DNA from 2 places in the Luteimonas campi genome. Region 1 is predicted to be linked to the other one. Evidence: riboswitches for the same ligand, from Rfam matches in the RefSeq annotation. Region 1 holds a riboswitch; the other holds the start of a gene.
What was found. Region 1 has a riboswitch for cobalamin ahead of ACQYVW_RS15955 (TonB-dependent receptor domain-containing protein). Riboswitches for the same ligand answer to the same signal wherever they lie in the genome.

Region 1 (7,619 bases):
ATCACCTTCGCCCCGCGTCCCGGCGTGAGCAAGGGCGAAGCGCTGGAGATCCTCGACCAGGCCGCGCGCGAGGTGCTTCCGCAGGGGTACACGGTCGACTACGCGGGCGAGTCGCGCCAGTTCAAGCAGGAAGGCGCGGCGATGCTGCTGACCCTGGGACTGGCGCTGATCGTGATCTTCCTGGTGCTGGCCGCGCAGTTCGAAAGCTTCCGCGACGCCACGATCATGCTGCTGACCGTGCCGATGGCGATCTGCGGCGCGCTGCTCACGCTCAACGTGCTGGCGATCGTGGGCGGCATCCTCGGCTTCGCCGGGATCGAGGCCTTCCCCGGCATGAGCATCAACATCTACACCCAGGTCGGCCTGGTGACCCTGGTGGGCGTGATCTCCAAGCACGGCATCCTGATCGTGGAGTTCGCCAACAAGCTGCAGGAGCAGGGGATGTCCAAGCGCGAGGCGATCGAACAGGCCGCCGCGATCCGCCTGCGCCCGGTGCTGATGACCACCGCCGCACTGGTGTTCGCGATGATCCCGCTGTTGATCGCCAAGGGCCCGGGCGCGGCCTCGCGCTTCTCGATGGGCACGGTGATCGCGTCGGGCATGACCATCGGCACGCTGTTCACCCTGTTCGTGCTGCCGGCGTTCTACCTGTATCTGGCGCGCGACCATGCGCACGACGGGGCGCGCGCGCGGGCGGCCGGCAGCGACGGGACGGCGGCGGTACGGCCGCAGCACGGCTGAGCCGGAAGGCGTGGCCCGGTACGCCGGGCCACGCCCATGACGCCGCGGGGCCGCTGCTCAGGCGGGCCGGTCGCCGGGCAGGCGCAGCGAGGCGGCTGCTACGCCCATGTCCACGCCGTGGCCAAGTACACCGAGGCAGGGCGTGGGCAGGGCGTCGCCAAGCAGCTGCAGGTAATCGTCGACCCGGTCGAAGGCCGGATCGACGCGGTTGCCGATCCACCCCGCCAGCCGGCAGCCGTCGGCCGCGATGGCGCGGGCGCTCAACCGCGCATGGCTCAGGCAGCCCAGCCGCAACCCGACCACCAGCAGCACCTCGCCGCCCAGCGCGCGCGCCATCGCCGACTGCTCCAGACCGTCGCCCATCGGCGCCAGCCAGCCACCGGCGCCTTCCACCACTACCGCCTCGGCGCTGGCCGACAGCCGGTCGAACGCCGCCAGCAGCGGCGGCAACGCCACCACGACGCCGGCATCGCGCGCGGCCAGCTGCGGCGCGGTGGGCACCGGCAGCGCGAAGGGGTTGACGTCGGCATAGGCCGGTACCGGATCGCTCGCCGACTGCAGCGCCAGCGCGTCCTCGTTGTACCAGCCGTCGGCGCCCGGTTCGCAGCCGCTGGCCACCGGCTTCATCCCGACCGCGCGCAGGCCGCGTTCGCGCAGCGCGTGCAGCAGCGCCACCGAGGCGAAGGTCTTGCCCACGCCGGTATCGGTGCCGGTGACGAACCAGGCGCGCGTCATGCGGTCGCGTCCAGGGGCGGCGACACGGCCTGTCGTTGCCGCTCGCGCCGCAGGTGGTACCAGGGCATCCACAGCCCGAGCGTGGCGTAGCACCACATCGGCAGGCCCCCCAGCGCGCGCATCGGTCCGCGCAGCGCGGGATCGCGCACGTAAAGCGACAAGGCCAGCAGGAAGGCCGCGAGCGACACGGTGGCGAGGATCGCGTGCGAGCCGACCTCGGTGCGCAGCTGGTGGCGCTCGTTGGCGTCCAGGCCGAGCGCGTCGGCCTGACGCAGGGCATGGGCATTGAGCCGCCACAGCAGCCAGGCCAGCAGGCCGAAGCCCAGGCTGTAGACGATGAAGGTGGTCTGCAGGTCGCGCATCGCGCGCGCCGGCTCAAAGCCCAGCTCGTTGGGCAGCCAGCCGCCGGTGAGCAGGGACAGGAAGCTCGAGGTCACCATCCGCAGGGGATAGACGTACACCATCACCACCAGCACCAGCGCCAGGCTGAGCACGGTCGCGGTCGCGTCCTCCAGGCCGACGCGCCGGCTCCAGCGGTTGTGCGCGGCCCAGAACATCGTCAGCACCGCGAAGCAGGCGACGAAGGTGGGCACCTTGCGCAGCGCCGCGTGCAGCTCGGCGGCGGTCTGCGGCAGGTCGCTGGTGACGATCACCAGCAGTGTCAGCGAGAACGCGAAAGCCGCATCGACGAAGGTCTCCAGGCGCGTGACCTGCACGCCGCGCAGCCGGAAGCCGGAAGCGTCGCGTGGCAACTGCTGCAGGTGGTCCATCCATCCTCCGGAGCGCGCGGCATGCGCTGCTACACTGGCCGCATGTTCACTGCAGCCAGTCTAAGCGGCGACAAGCCGCAGCAGTATGCCCAGCTCGCCGAGCAGGCGCGCGCGCTGCTGTACGGCGAGCGCGACCGCATCGCCAACGCCGCCAACCTCTCGGCGCTGGTCTACCACGCGCTGCCGCGGCTGAACTGGGCCGGATTCTATTTCTTCGACGGCACCGAGCTCGTGGTCGGGCCGTTCCAGGGTCTTCCGGCCTGCGTGCGGATCCCGCTCGATCGCGGGGTCTGCGGCGCGGCCGCACGCAGTCGCCAGACCCAGCGGGTCGAGGACGTGCACGCGTTCCCGGGGCACATCGCCTGCGACGCGGCGTCGCGCTCGGAGCTGGTGGTGCCGCTGGTGCAGGGCGACAGCCTCGTCGGCGTGTTCGACCTGGACAGTCCTGACCCGGCCCGTTTCGACGTTCAAGACCAGGAGGGGCTGGAAGCCATCGCCCGCATCTACGTCCAATCGCTGCCATGAATGCACCGCTGAAGATGCGCAACATCGGCCCGAAGTCCGCCGCCTGGCTGCGCCAGGTCGGCCTTCGGACCAACGAGGACCTCGTCGCCGCCGGGCCGGTGGACGCGTTCATGCGGGTCAAGCGCGCCGGCTTCAAGCCAAGCCTGAACATGCTCTACGCGCTGGAAGGCGCGATGCAGGACTGCCACTGGCAGGACGTGCCCGAGGCGCGACGCGCCGAACTGGTGGCCGCGGTGGAGGCGGCCACCGCCGAGCTGCCGCCGCCACGCGGACGCCCCGCGGCCGCGCCGGTGACCACCACCCATCACCAGGACGAGGCGCCGTCCGCATCGTTCGGTTTCCTCGACGAACCCGCGGGCGACGAACGCGACTGATCGCGTTGGCCGCCCGTGCCGGGCTCCGCGCCGGACGCGCGCGGAAAGCCCGCCGCCGTCCATATCGCCCGTTCCGTACCCGGTCCGCAGCGCGCTCCCGTACAATGCGCGCTGCTCCAGGGTGGCCCGCGGACGTTCGTCCAAGGGCTGAAACGGGAAGCCGGTGACGCCGGCGTCGCCACACGCGACGCAGCCATTCCGGCACTGCCCCCGCAACGGTAAGCGAGTACGGCCGCCGCATCCGCCACTGTGCACTGCATGGGAAGGCGCGACGGCCGGGGCGACAACACGCCCCACCCGCGAGTCCGGAGACCGGCCCTGGAGCCCACTGGTTGCGATGCGGAGGGCGTCGCGGCGTGCCGTGCGCGTCGCGTGCCCGTCCGCCGTCCTCCCGCGCAACTCCATGCCATGCAAGGCGCGCGGGGCGCGCGATGGAGCCGTTGCGATGTTGAGCCGTAGTCTGCTTTCCCTGTCCCTGGCCACGGCGTTTGCCGCGGCCCTGCCCGCGGCGTCGGCCGCGCAATCGGCCGTCGACCTGGACGAAGTGGTCGTCACCGGCACCCGTACCCAGGTGCGCCTGTCCGAGAGCCTGGTTCCGGCCGAGGTGATCGACCGCGACCAGATCGAGCGCAGCCAGGCGCGCGACCTGATCGACCTGCTGCGCGGGCGTGCCGGCGTGGATGTCGGCAACACCGGCGGCCGCGGCAAGCTCAGCAGCCTGTACCTGCGCGGCGCCGAATCCGACCACGTGCTGGTCCTGCTCGACGGGATCAAGATCAACTCGGCCACCGCCGGCATGCCGGCGATCCAGGACCTGCCGCTGGCGCAGATCGAGCGCATCGAGATCATCCGCGGGCCACGCTCGAGCCTGTACGGATCGGAGGCGATCGGCGGCGTGGTGCAGATCTTCACCCGGCGCGCGGCCGCCCCCGGCCTGTCGCCGCAGCTGAGCCTGGGCCTCGGCAGCCACCGCAGCCGCGAGGTCAGCGCCGGCTTCGACCTGCGCGGCGAGCGCGGCTGGCTGGGGGTGCATGGCGCCTACGACTCGACCGACGGCTTCAACGCCTGCCGCGGCTCCGGCGCGCTGTTCCAGGGCTGCTTTGCCGACGAACCCGACGACGACGGCGCTCGCAACGTGTCGTTGGGCCTGCGCGGCGGCCTGCGCCTGGGCGACAGCGCCGATGTCGAGGGACACTTCCTGCAGGCCGATGGCGAGACCGAGTTCGACGGATCCTGGACCAACCGCTCCAGGGTGCGGCAGCAGGTTTCCGGGCTGAAGTTCCGGCACGCGCCACAGGACGGCCGGCTGGCGCTGACCGCCGCGCTCGGACGCAACCAGGACCGCTCCGACGACTACCAGGGCGAAGCGCTGCGCAGCGTCTTCGTCACCCGCCGCGACAGCGCATCGCTGCAGGCCGACCTGCGCCTGAAGCCGCAGCACCTGCTCAGCGTCGGTCTCGACCATCTCCACGACCGGGTCGACAGCCTGGTGCCCTACACCGTGGACGACCGCGACAACACGGGCCTGTTCCTGGCTTACGACGGCCGGATCGGCACGCAGCGCCTCCAGGCCAGCCTGCGCAACGACGACAATGCGCAGTTCGGCAACCACCTCACCGGCGGCCTCGGCTGGGGCAAGACCCTGGGCGGCGGCCTGCAGCTGTCGGCTAATGCGGCAACCGGGTTCAAGGCCCCGACCTTCAACGATCTGTACTACCCGGGCTCCGAGAGCCCCGGCCTGCAGCCGGAGACCTCGCGCAGCTTCAACCTCGGTCTTTCGCGGACCACCGCCAGCCACCGCTGGTCGCTGGATGTCTTCGAGAGCCGCATCGACGATCTGATCGTGTTCGTGTATCCGCCGCCGGATTTCCTGGGCGTGGGCAGCAACATCGACCAGGCCCGGATCCGGGGTGCGGAACTCGGTCTGGATACCCGCCTCGCCGGTTTCGAGCTGTCCGCCCAGCTCAGCCATGCCGACCCCCGCGACCGCAGCGGCGGCGTCCACCACGACCGCATCCTGGCGCGGCGCGCGCGTAATACCGGCCGCATCGAACTTGACCGCGGGTTTGGGCCGGTGCGGGCGGGGATCACCGTGCGCGGCGCCGGCGCGCGCTACGACGACGCGGCCAACAGCGTCCGCCTCGGCGGTTACGCGACCACCGACCTGCGCCTGGAATACGCCTTCCATCGCGACTGGACCCTGCTCGCCCGCGCCAGCAACGTCTTCGACCGCGAGTACGAGACCGTCGCCTGGTACCACCAGCCCGGCCGCGAATACCAGCTGACGCTGCGCTGGCGGCCGATGCCGCGCTGATCGCAACGCCGTCCGGCGAAGGCGGCGCGGGCGCCCTGGTGTCCGCGCCGCCTTTGCTCAGTGGAGCAGCGCGCCCGCCGGCGACAGCACCCGCGCTGCGGCCGGCCCGCCACGCACGCCGCGCAATACCGAGACCAGGTCGCGATAGCTGTCGGCCAGCCGCGCGAACAGGTCGGCATAGGCGTCGCGTCCGGCATCGGCCACGCCCTGGTAGGCGCCGCGGCCCAGGTCCACGAAGTAGTCCACGCTTACCCGGCGCCGCCGGGCCAGCGCCGGGAACAGCCCGGCCACCAGCAGGCAGCGGTCGCCCACGTCGCGCAGCGCGTCGGCGCGCACGCTTCCGGCCTGCTGCTGCGCGTCGAGCCATTCCAGTGCCTGGATGCGCGCCAGCAGGCGCGCATCGCGCTGGTGGCGCAGCAGGACGAAGACCAGGTAGCTCTCCTGCGCTTCATCGAGTTCCGGCCAGCCTTCGCGGCAGGCTTCACGGATCGCCGATTGCCACAGCTCGGCTGCGGCCCCCTGTCGGATCGTGCCCATGCATCTCCTCCGGTGACACGCCTGCGAGCCTAGCGCCGTCCCGGGTGGAGGTGTTGTCAGCAGCCTGGCGCACCTGCTGACAGCGCCGCGGCCTCAGCCCTCGAACAGCGCGCGCAGGTCGGCGACCACGCGCCAGGCGCCGGCCGCTTCGAGATCGAAGTCGCGGCGGTAGCCGTAGTCCACCAGGGCCAGCGGCATGGCCGCCGCGGCCGCGGCATCGGCGTCGGTGCGCGAATCGCCGACCATCAGGCACGCGCGCGCCTCCAGCCCGAATCCTTCGGCGATGTGCAGCAAGGGGCGCGCCTCCGGCTTGCGCTCCGGCAGGCTGTCGCCACCGACGATCGCCTCGAAGCTGTCCTGCCAGCCCAGCGCATCGAGCAGCGGGGCGATGAAGCGTTCGGGCTTGTTGGTGCAAAGCGCGATCCGCACGCCCCGCGCCTGCAGCCCGCGCATCGCCTCGGCCGCGCCCGGGTAGGCTACCGCCTGGCGCGGCAGCGAATCGCCGTAGTGGCGCATCAGCAAGGCGTAGGCGCGCTCGAAGGCGTCGCCCTCGGGCACGGCGGCGCCGGCGTGTTCCAGCGCGCGCCGCAGCAGCAGGCGCGCCCCATCCCCGATCCAGCCACGCACGGTGGCCTCGTCCTGGGTGGCGTGGCCCAGGTCGGCCAGGGTGCGGTTCACCGCCTCGGCGATGCCGCCTGCGCTGTCGATCAGGGTGCCATCGAGGTCGAACAGGACGGCGTGGAAGGGGAACGTCATGCGCTAGGCACCGGCGGCCGGCGGACCAGTGTATTCGCCCGGCGCGGGCCGGTCAGGCGCTGGAGGCGGCCTCGAACAGCCGGGCCTGGACCGCGTACTCCGCCGGATCCTGGAAGTTGGACAGGCCCACGCCCACCAGGCGGTAGCGCGTGGCCTCGGGCAGCGCCACGCGGCCGAGCAGGGACAGGGCGATCGTGCTGAACTCGTCCAGCGACGCCGGCGGCGCATCCGGCGTGAGGCTGCGGCTCAGGATGCGGAACTGCGCGGTCTTGAGCTTGAGCACCACGGTACGGCCCACGCGCGGGGTCTTGCGCGTGGCGGTCCAGGCCTTCTCGGCCATCCGCCGCACGTGCGGCGCCAGTTCGTGCAGCGGCAGGTCCTGGGCGAAGGTGTCCTCAGCGGAGATCGACTGCACCGGCTGGTCGGGTTCGACCGGGCGCTCGTCGATGCCGCGCGCCCGCCGGTACAGGGAGCCGCCGTAACTGCCGAAGCGCGCCTGCAGCGCCTCCAGCGGCAGCGTGCGCAGGTCGCCCACCGTGCGCACGCCCAGTTCCTCCAGCTTGCCCTGCATCACCTTGCCCACGCCCGGGATCCGGCCCACCGGCAGCGGCGTCAGGAACGCTTCCACCCGCTCGGGCCGCACCACGAACAGGCCATCGGGCTTGTTCCAGTCCGAGGCGATCTTGGCGATGAACTTGTTCGGCGCCACCCCCGCCGAGGCGGTCAGCTGCGTTTCCTCGCGGATGCGCGCACGGATCGCCTGCGCCGTGGCGGTGGCGCTGGCCGAGTCGATCTTCGGGACGGTGACGTCCAGATAGGCCTCGTCCAGCGACAGCGGTTCGACCAGGTCGGTGTGTTCCAGGAAGA
Region 2 (7,619 bases), on a different contig from region 1:
GGCAATACGCGCGATGTCGCGCGCATGGTGCGTGCGTGCTGCGAGGTCCGGGGCCACACGGTGACCTGGATCGAGGCCGACATCGCCGGACTGGAGGCCGCGGGCGAGGGTCCGCGCCACGACCTCTACCTGCTCGGCAGCTGGACCGACAACGCCGGACGAACGCCGGCGGAGATGAAACATTTCATCGCCGAACTGGTTACGGCCGTCGGCAAGCCGGGCGCGCGGCTCGCGGTGTTCGGCACCGGCGAGACGCAGTGGGGCGAGGCCTACTACTGCGGCGCGGTGCGCCGTATCGCCCGCTACTTCGACTCGCCCTACCCGACATTGGAGGTCGAGCAGATGCCGCACGGCGAGCGCGACGCGCTGCGCATCCGGCAATGGACCGACCGCCTCCTCACTTCCATCGAGAACGCCCGCCATGCTGACCCTGCACGCGTCGTCGCCTGACGACTACCGCGCCACTCTCGCCGCCCATCCCCGCCTGCTGGTCGACTACCACAAGGACGACTGCCCCGGCTGCAGGATGCTGGACCTGTCGCTGCAGAAGTTCGCCGGCGACGAGGCCGCCGCGGGCCTGGTCCTGCTGAAGGTCAAGCTGGAAACCGTGGGCGAGGCGTTTTTCCGCAGCCTGGGCCTGCGCCAGACGCCCACTCTGTCGCTGTTCCGGGACGGCGCCGAGGTCGCGCGCCTGCCGGGCTTCCAGGCGCCGGGCCAGATCGAGCGCGCCGTGCGCATGTGGCTGCCGCTGGCCGAGGCGGCTGGCGCATGAGCGACGCGGCGCCAGGCGTGCCGGCCACCGAGGCGCGCATGCTCGAGATCGTGTTCCCGGACCATGCCAACCACCTCGGTACGCTGTTCGGTGGCCAGGCGCTGGCCTGGATGGACAAGGCCGCCTTCATCGCCGCCACGCGCTACTCGCGCCGCAACGTGGTGACGGCGCGCTCGGAGCAGGTCGATTTCCGCCTGCCGATCCGCCAGGGCGAGCTGGTGGAGACCATCGCCCGCGTCGCGCAGGTGGGCCGCACCTCGATGCAGGTCGAGGTCGAGGTGATATCCGAGGACCTGCTCAGCGGTACGCGCACGCTGTGCACGCGCGGACGATTCGTGATGATCGCGCTCGACCGCGACGGCAGGCCCTCGCAGGTACCGCCGCTGCCGGCGTGCTGAGCCGGGCGCTCACGCCGCCTTGCCGCAGCCGCGGCGATCCTGCCGGCCCGCCGGATCGCCCGGCCGCCGATCCGGAACGCGCGCGTGGACGAGACCGCCCCCAGCATGACCCACCTCTTCGAGCAGCTTGGCCTGGACGCCTCGCCGGCGGCGATCGCCGGCTTCATCGCGGCGCATCGGCTGGCCGGCGATGTGCACGTGTATGAGGCGCCGTTCTGGAACGCCGGCCAGCGCCAGTTCCTGGCCGAGAGCATCGGCGCCGACGCGAAGTGGGCCATCGTGGTCGACCAGCTCAACGAGGCGCTGCACGAGGACGTGGTCCAGCCCCAGGCCGGGTCCTGACCGCCGCCTTTCGTTGCTGGCGCAACCGAAGCTGCGGGCGCCCTTGTCCCTGTGACATAGTCCCGCGCCCGCCCGCCGCAGCGCGATGCAATGCCCCGCGACCACATCCTCACCCTCTCCTGCCCGGACCGCACCGGCATCGTGCACCGGGTGTCCGGCCTGCTGTTCGAGCACGGCTGCAACATCCTGGATGCGCAGCAGTTCGGCGATGCCGAGTTCGGGCGCTTCTTCCTGCGCGTGCACTTCGACGTGCCGCAGGCCGGCGACATCGACGCGGTGCGCGCGGCCTTCGTGCCGCTGGCCTCGGCCCACGCGATGGACTGGGGCGTGCACGACGCGCGCCGACGCGCGCGCCTGCTGGTGCTGGTGAGCCGCCAGGGGCACTGCCTCAACGACCTGCTGTTCCGCACCCACAGCCGCCAGCTGCGCGCCGACATCGCGGCGGTGGCGTCCAACCACGGCGACTATGCCCAGCTGGCCGGCAGCTACGGCGTGCCGTTCCACCACTTCCCGGTCGATGGCGCCACACGCGAGGCGCAGGAACAGCGGATCCTGGACCTGGTGGAGCGCGAGCGCATCGACCTGGTGGTGCTGGCGCGCTACATGCAGATCCTCTCGCCGCACCTGTGCGCGGCGCTGGCCGGACGCGCGATCAACATCCACCACAGCTTCCTGCCGAGCTTCAAGGGCGCCCAGCCCTACCACCAGGCGCACGCGCGCGGGGTCAAGATCATCGGCGCCACCGCGCACTACGTGACGCCCGACCTCGACGAGGGCCCGATCATCGACCAGGACGTGGCCCACGTGGACCATGCGATGACGCCGGCGGCGCTGATCCGCATCGGCAGCGACATCGAATCGCGCGTGCTGGCGCGCGCGGTGCGCCTGCACGTGGAGCACCGGATCCTGCTCAACGGCCATCGCACGGTGGTGTTCCGCTGAGGTCCCCACGCTGCGCGGCGCGTCAGCAGATCCACAGCATCGCGTTCGCAGCGACGCATATTCCGAGGCACCCGGGGGCCGCAGCACGGTCCGCCGCGTGCTGCACGGCGCCTCCGGGTCCAGACGAAGATCGCGCGGTCCCGCCCGTCCGGAGGGTCCGGCCTTGACCGACGCCCCAACCAGGCGTACCGTCCACGCCGCCAAGGTATGTATCGCTTAATCTCGATAAAGCGATATGTTTAAAAGGGAAGCCGGTAGGACCCCCGGGTCGAAGCCGGCACTGCCCCGCAGCGGTATGTGGAAACGACCTTCGCCATGAAGCACTGGGCCATGCCCGGGAAGCGGCGAACAGTAGGAAGGGCGAGAACCGTCCTGTGTCCACGAGTCCGAAGACCTGCCTGGCCGGAGAACGATCTCCGTCGACCTGGCGCCCGTGGGAGGTGCGGGGAGCCGTGCCCGTCGACCGGGCGCGTGTCTTCGCGCGTGTCTCACGGCTCCGAATCGCCCGAGGGGGCGACCACGAATCGAGGATGACACGCACATGACCACCGTATGCAACCTGGGCTTCCCGCGCATCGGCCTGCGACGGGAGCTGAAGAAGGCTGTCGAAGCCTACTGGCGCGGCGACGCCACCGCCGCACAGCTGCACGACCAGGCCAGGACGCTCCGGCTGAGGCACTGGCAGCTCCAGCACGCCGCTGGCGCGGACGTCGTGCCCTGCAACGATTTCTCGCTGTACGACCACGTGCTCGACACGGCCGTGCTGTTCGACGCCGTCCCGCAGCGTTACAGGTCGCTGCTCGAATCGGACCCCCTGCGCGGCTACTTCGCGATGGCGCGCGGCGACCAGCGCGATGGGCTCGACCTGCCTGCGCTGGAAATGACCAAGTGGTTCGACACGAACTACCACTACCTGGTCCCGGAACTCGAGGCTGGACAGTCGTTCCGGCTGCGCGGCGACAAGCCGGTCGCCGAGTTCATCGAGGCGCGCGACGCAGGCGCGAAGGCACGCCCGGTGCTGCTGGGTCCAGTGAGCTTCCTGCTGCTGTCCAAGTGCGTCGATGGCAGTCGGCCGCTGGAGCTGCTGCCGGCGTTGCTGCCTGTCTACGCGCAACTGCTGGTTGCGCTGCGACGCGCGGGCGCCGAGTGGGTGCAACTGGATGAGCCCTGCCTGGTGCTCGACCTCGACGAAGATGCGGCCCAGGCCTTCCAGCATGCCTACGCTGTGCTCACAAAAGCCGGCGGGCCGAAGCTGCTGCTGGCGACGTATTTCGGGCCGCTCGGACCGCGCCTGCCGCTTGCCGCATCGCTGCCGGTCGATGGCCTGCACGTGGATCTGGTGCGTGCGCCCGAGCAGCTGGACGCGGTGCTGGACGCACTGCGCGTGGAGTGTGTGCTGTCGCTGGGGGTTGTCGACGGGCGTAACATCTGGCGGACCGATCTCGATCGGGCGGTGACGCTTGTCCGCTCGGCCGCGGACAGAATCGGCAACGACCGTCTGCAGGTGGCGCCCTCGTGTTCGCTGCTGCACGTCCCCATCGACGCGAGCCTCGAAACCGGGCTGGCGGGCGAACTGCGCGGCTGGCTCGCCTTCGCCAGGGAGAAGATCGGCGAGCTGCGCGTGATGGCCGACGCCGTGAACGGCCTCGCATCGGCCGGCGCCACGCTGGAGCTCGCGCGCGAGCGTCTCCAGGCCCGCCGCGGCTCGCGCCGTGTCCACCGTCCCGAGGTGGCCGCGCGGGTCGCCGGCGTGTCGCCGGACGAGACCCGCCGCGCGACGCCCTACGCCCAGCGGAGCAGGCTGCAGCAAGACCGCCTGCAGCTGCCGCCATTCCCGACCACAACGATCGGGTCGTTTCCCCAAACCCCTGAGATTCGCAAGGCGCGCGCCGCGTTCAGGGCTGGTCGGCTGGACGGGGCGGCGTACGAGGCCTTCCTCGAAGCGCAGACCGCGCGCTGCGTCGAGGCCCAGGAGCGTCTCGGCATCGACGTGCTGGTGCACGGCGAGTTCGAACGCAACGACATGGTCGAATACTTCGGCGAACAACTGGAAGGATTCGCCTTTACCCGCAATGGCTGGGTGCAGAGCTACGGCTCGCGCTGCGTGAAACCGCCGATCATCTACGGCGACGTGTCGCGTCCCGCGCCGATGACGGTGCGCTGGTCGACGCACGCGCAGTCGCTCACGCGCCGGCCGATGAAGGGCATGCTCACCGGCCCGGTGACGATGCTGCAGTGGTCGTTCGTGCGCGACGACCAGCCGCGCGCCGAGACCTGCCGGCAGATCGCGATCGCCCTGCGGGACGAAGTGGAGGACCTGGAGGCGGCGGGCATCGGCATCATCCAGGTCGACGAACCCGCTCTGCGCGAAGGCCTGCCCCTGCTGCGCCAGGACTGGGGCGAGTACCTCGGCTGGGCGGTGGAATGTTTCCGCATCACCACCGCGTCGGTGGGCGATTGCACGCAGATCCACACCCACATGTGCTATTCCGAGTTCAACGACATCATCGACGCGGTCGCGGCGATGGATGCGGACGTGATCTCGATCGAAACCTCCCGCTCGCGCATGGAACTGCTGGATGCGTTCGTGCGGTTCCGCTATCCCAATGCGATCGGACCGGGCATCTACGACATCCATTCGCCGCGCGTGCCCGACCGCCGGGAAATGAGCGAACTGCTGCGCAAGGCCATGTCGGTCATCCCTGCCGACCAGCTCTGGGTCAATCCGGACTGCGGGCTCAAGACCCGCGGCTGGACCGAAACGATGGCCGCGCTTGAGGCGATGGTCGCGGCGGCCCGGGCGCTGCGCTCGGGCCAGGCCGCAGCGTAGGCGCCACGGCCTCCCGGCCGGATCACTCCTAGGCCAGCGATGCACCCACCGCGTTCAATGCGGCGCGCGTGGGTGCGTCGCCCTCCGGCGTCACCGGTCGGGTGAGCTGCCACAGGAAGCGCACGCGGAACCCGGCCTCGACCGCATCCTGCGCCGACCACAGCACGCAGTAGTCGCGCGCCAGGCCGCACATGTGCAGCTCCTCGATGCCGCGCTCGCGCAGCCAGCCGGCCAGGCCGGTCGGCGGGCGACTGCCGTCCGGGCCGATGTTCTCGCGCAGGGCGCTGTAGGAATCGACCTGGGGGTTGCTGCCCTTGCGCAGGACCAGGTCGAGCGGGCTCCAGTCCACGCGCGGATCCAGCGCCGCGCCCGGCGTGCCCTGCACGCAGTGGTCGGGCCACAGCACCTGGGGATGGCCGTGCAGTTCGACGGTGTCGAACGGCCGGCGGCCGGCATGGCTGGAAGCGAACGAGGCGTGTCCCGGCGGATGCCAGTCCTGGGTGGCGACCACGGTGCGGTAGCGGCGCGAGGCCAGCAGTCCGGCGATGCCCGGCACCACCGCATCGCCCTCGTGGCAGGGCAGGGCGCCGCCGGGCATGAAGTCCGGCTGCAGGTCGATGACGAGCAGGGCGGTGGTGTCGGGATGTTGCGACATCGGTCAGCCCTCGGAGCCCGGCGCGATGCCGGGCTCCGCGTGCGTCAGGCGATCGAAGCCTGGTAGATCGACTCGATCGACGCGTCCAGCGCCTGGTTGTAGGCCGCATCGTCCTGCTGCGCACTCAGGCCTTCGGTCAACGCGCGGCTGAAGCTGGCAATCACACCCGGGTTGCGGGCCAGGCGGGCGTTGGCCTCGTCGCGGCTGTAGCCGCCCGACAGCGCCACCACCTTGAGCACGGCCGGATGGTCGACCAGTTCCTGGAAGTAGCCGTCCACCTCGGGCAGGGTCAGCTTGAGCATCACCGGGGTGGCCGGATCGATCTTGTCCAGGCGCGCGAGCAGGCCCTGCTTGAGCGCGACCTCGATCGCCTGCTTGTCGACCGACTTGATGTCGACTTCCGGTTCGATGATCGGCACCAGGCCGGCGTCGAGCACCTGCTGGCCGAGTTCGAACTGCTGGTCCAGCACCGCGGCGATGCCCTGGGCGTTGTTGGCCTTGATGACCGAACGCTCCTTGGTGCCGAACACGCCCCTGGTCTTGGCCCGCGCCAGCAGGTCGGCCAGGCCCGGGACCGGCTTCATCAGCTGCACGCCGTCGGCCTCGTCGGCCAGGCCCTTGTCGATCTTCAGGAATGGCACCACGCCCTTGTCTTCCCACAGGTAGGCGACCGCGTTCTTGCCGGCGAAATCCTCGTCCATGGTGCGCTCGAACAGGATCGCGCCGAGCACGCGCTCGCCGCTGAAGGCCGGGCTGGTGACGATGCGGGTCCGCATCGCGTGGACCTGGTCGAACATTTCCTGCTCGTTGGAGTACGCCGATTCGTCGACGCCGTAGAGCTTGAGCGCCTTGGGCGTGCTGCCGCCGCTCTGGTCGAGCGCGGCAATGAAGCCCCTGCCGGAGGCGATGCGGTCGCGTTGCTGGGGATTGATGGCCACGGGTGCGGTGTTCCTGTGCGATGGCGGGACATGCGCCGGAGCCGGGCATGATAGCGCCGCCTGCCGGCGGCTGCCGGCGGGGAAACCGTGCCTGCCTCGTCCTGCGCCTCCCGCAGGCCGCGTGGGACACATCCGTCGTGGGAGCGGCTTCAGCCGTGAACAGTGGGGTCCGGAGATACCTCGCCCGGGGATCGCGGCTGAAGCCGCGCCCACAGCGGCGGATGGATGGCGGTCGCGTGGAACGAGGCGACAGACGCGCAACGGCCCCCGCCGGCGGCCATTCACCTGGCGCAGCCGTCCTCTTCGTCGATCGCCGCCAGGATCTCGCCGCCGTGCTGGCCCAGGGTGGGCGCGGCAAAGGGTTCGGGCCCGGGGGTGCGGCCAAAGCGGATCGGCCGCGCCACGCCGCGGTAGCTGCCCAGCAGCGGATGCGGGATCTCGGCGATCATGCCCTCGGCCAGCACCTGCGGATGGTCGAACATGTCCTCGACCTGGCGCGCGGCCGCGCAGGGCACCTCCTCGCCGAAGATCCGCTCCCACTCCAGCGCGCCATGCGCCTGCAGCGCGCGGTGCAGCTGCGGCAGGATCTCGTCGGCATGCGCGGCGCGCTTGCGCACGCTGTCCAGGCGCGGATCGGCCGCCAGCGCCTCCAGTCCGGTCTTTTCGCACAGCGCGCGCCAGAAGCGCGGCGTGTTGGCCGAGATGTAGAGGAAACCATCGCGCGTGGGATGGATGCCGGTCA

Region 2: it holds a riboswitch for cobalamin, as region 1 does, so the genes downstream of both, metE (5-methyltetrahydropteroyltriglutamate--homocysteine S-methyltransferase) here and ACQYVW_RS15955 (TonB-dependent receptor domain-containing protein) in region 1, are expected to answer to the same signal.

The regions. Positions count from the first base shown of each region.
Region 1 is NZ_JBNWEM010000006.1:115,050-122,668, forward strand. Features, by position in the region: gene ACQYVW_RS15930 (efflux RND transporter permease subunit) at 1-741, shown strand, start outside; gene bioD (dethiobiotin synthase) at 799-1,476, opposite strand; gene ACQYVW_RS15940 (TMEM175 family protein) at 1,473-2,246, opposite strand; gene ACQYVW_RS15945 (GAF domain-containing protein) at 2,289-2,771, shown strand; gene ACQYVW_RS15950 (TfoX/Sxy family protein) at 2,768-3,145, shown strand; cobalamin riboswitch at 3,248-3,480, shown strand; gene ACQYVW_RS15955 (TonB-dependent receptor domain-containing protein) at 3,591-5,459, shown strand; gene ACQYVW_RS15960 (hypothetical protein) at 5,517-5,996, opposite strand; gene gph (phosphoglycolate phosphatase) at 6,090-6,752, opposite strand; gene dinB (DNA polymerase IV) at 6,805-7,619, opposite strand, start outside.
Region 2 is NZ_JBNWEM010000002.1:891,363-898,981, reverse strand. Features, by position in the region: gene ACQYVW_RS08915 (flavodoxin) at 1-450, shown strand, start outside; gene ACQYVW_RS08910 (thioredoxin family protein) at 422-772, shown strand; gene ACQYVW_RS08905 (acyl-CoA thioesterase) at 769-1,170, shown strand; gene ACQYVW_RS08900 (DUF2789 domain-containing protein) at 1,255-1,512, shown strand; gene purU (formyltetrahydrofolate deformylase) at 1,603-2,454, shown strand; cobalamin riboswitch at 2,641-2,870, shown strand; gene metE (5-methyltetrahydropteroyltriglutamate--homocysteine S-methyltransferase) at 2,996-5,284, shown strand; gene pncA (bifunctional nicotinamidase/pyrazinamidase) at 5,313-5,939, opposite strand; gene ACQYVW_RS08880 (fructose bisphosphate aldolase) at 5,984-6,877, opposite strand; gene ACQYVW_RS08875 (CaiB/BaiF CoA transferase family protein) at 7,159-7,619, opposite strand, start outside.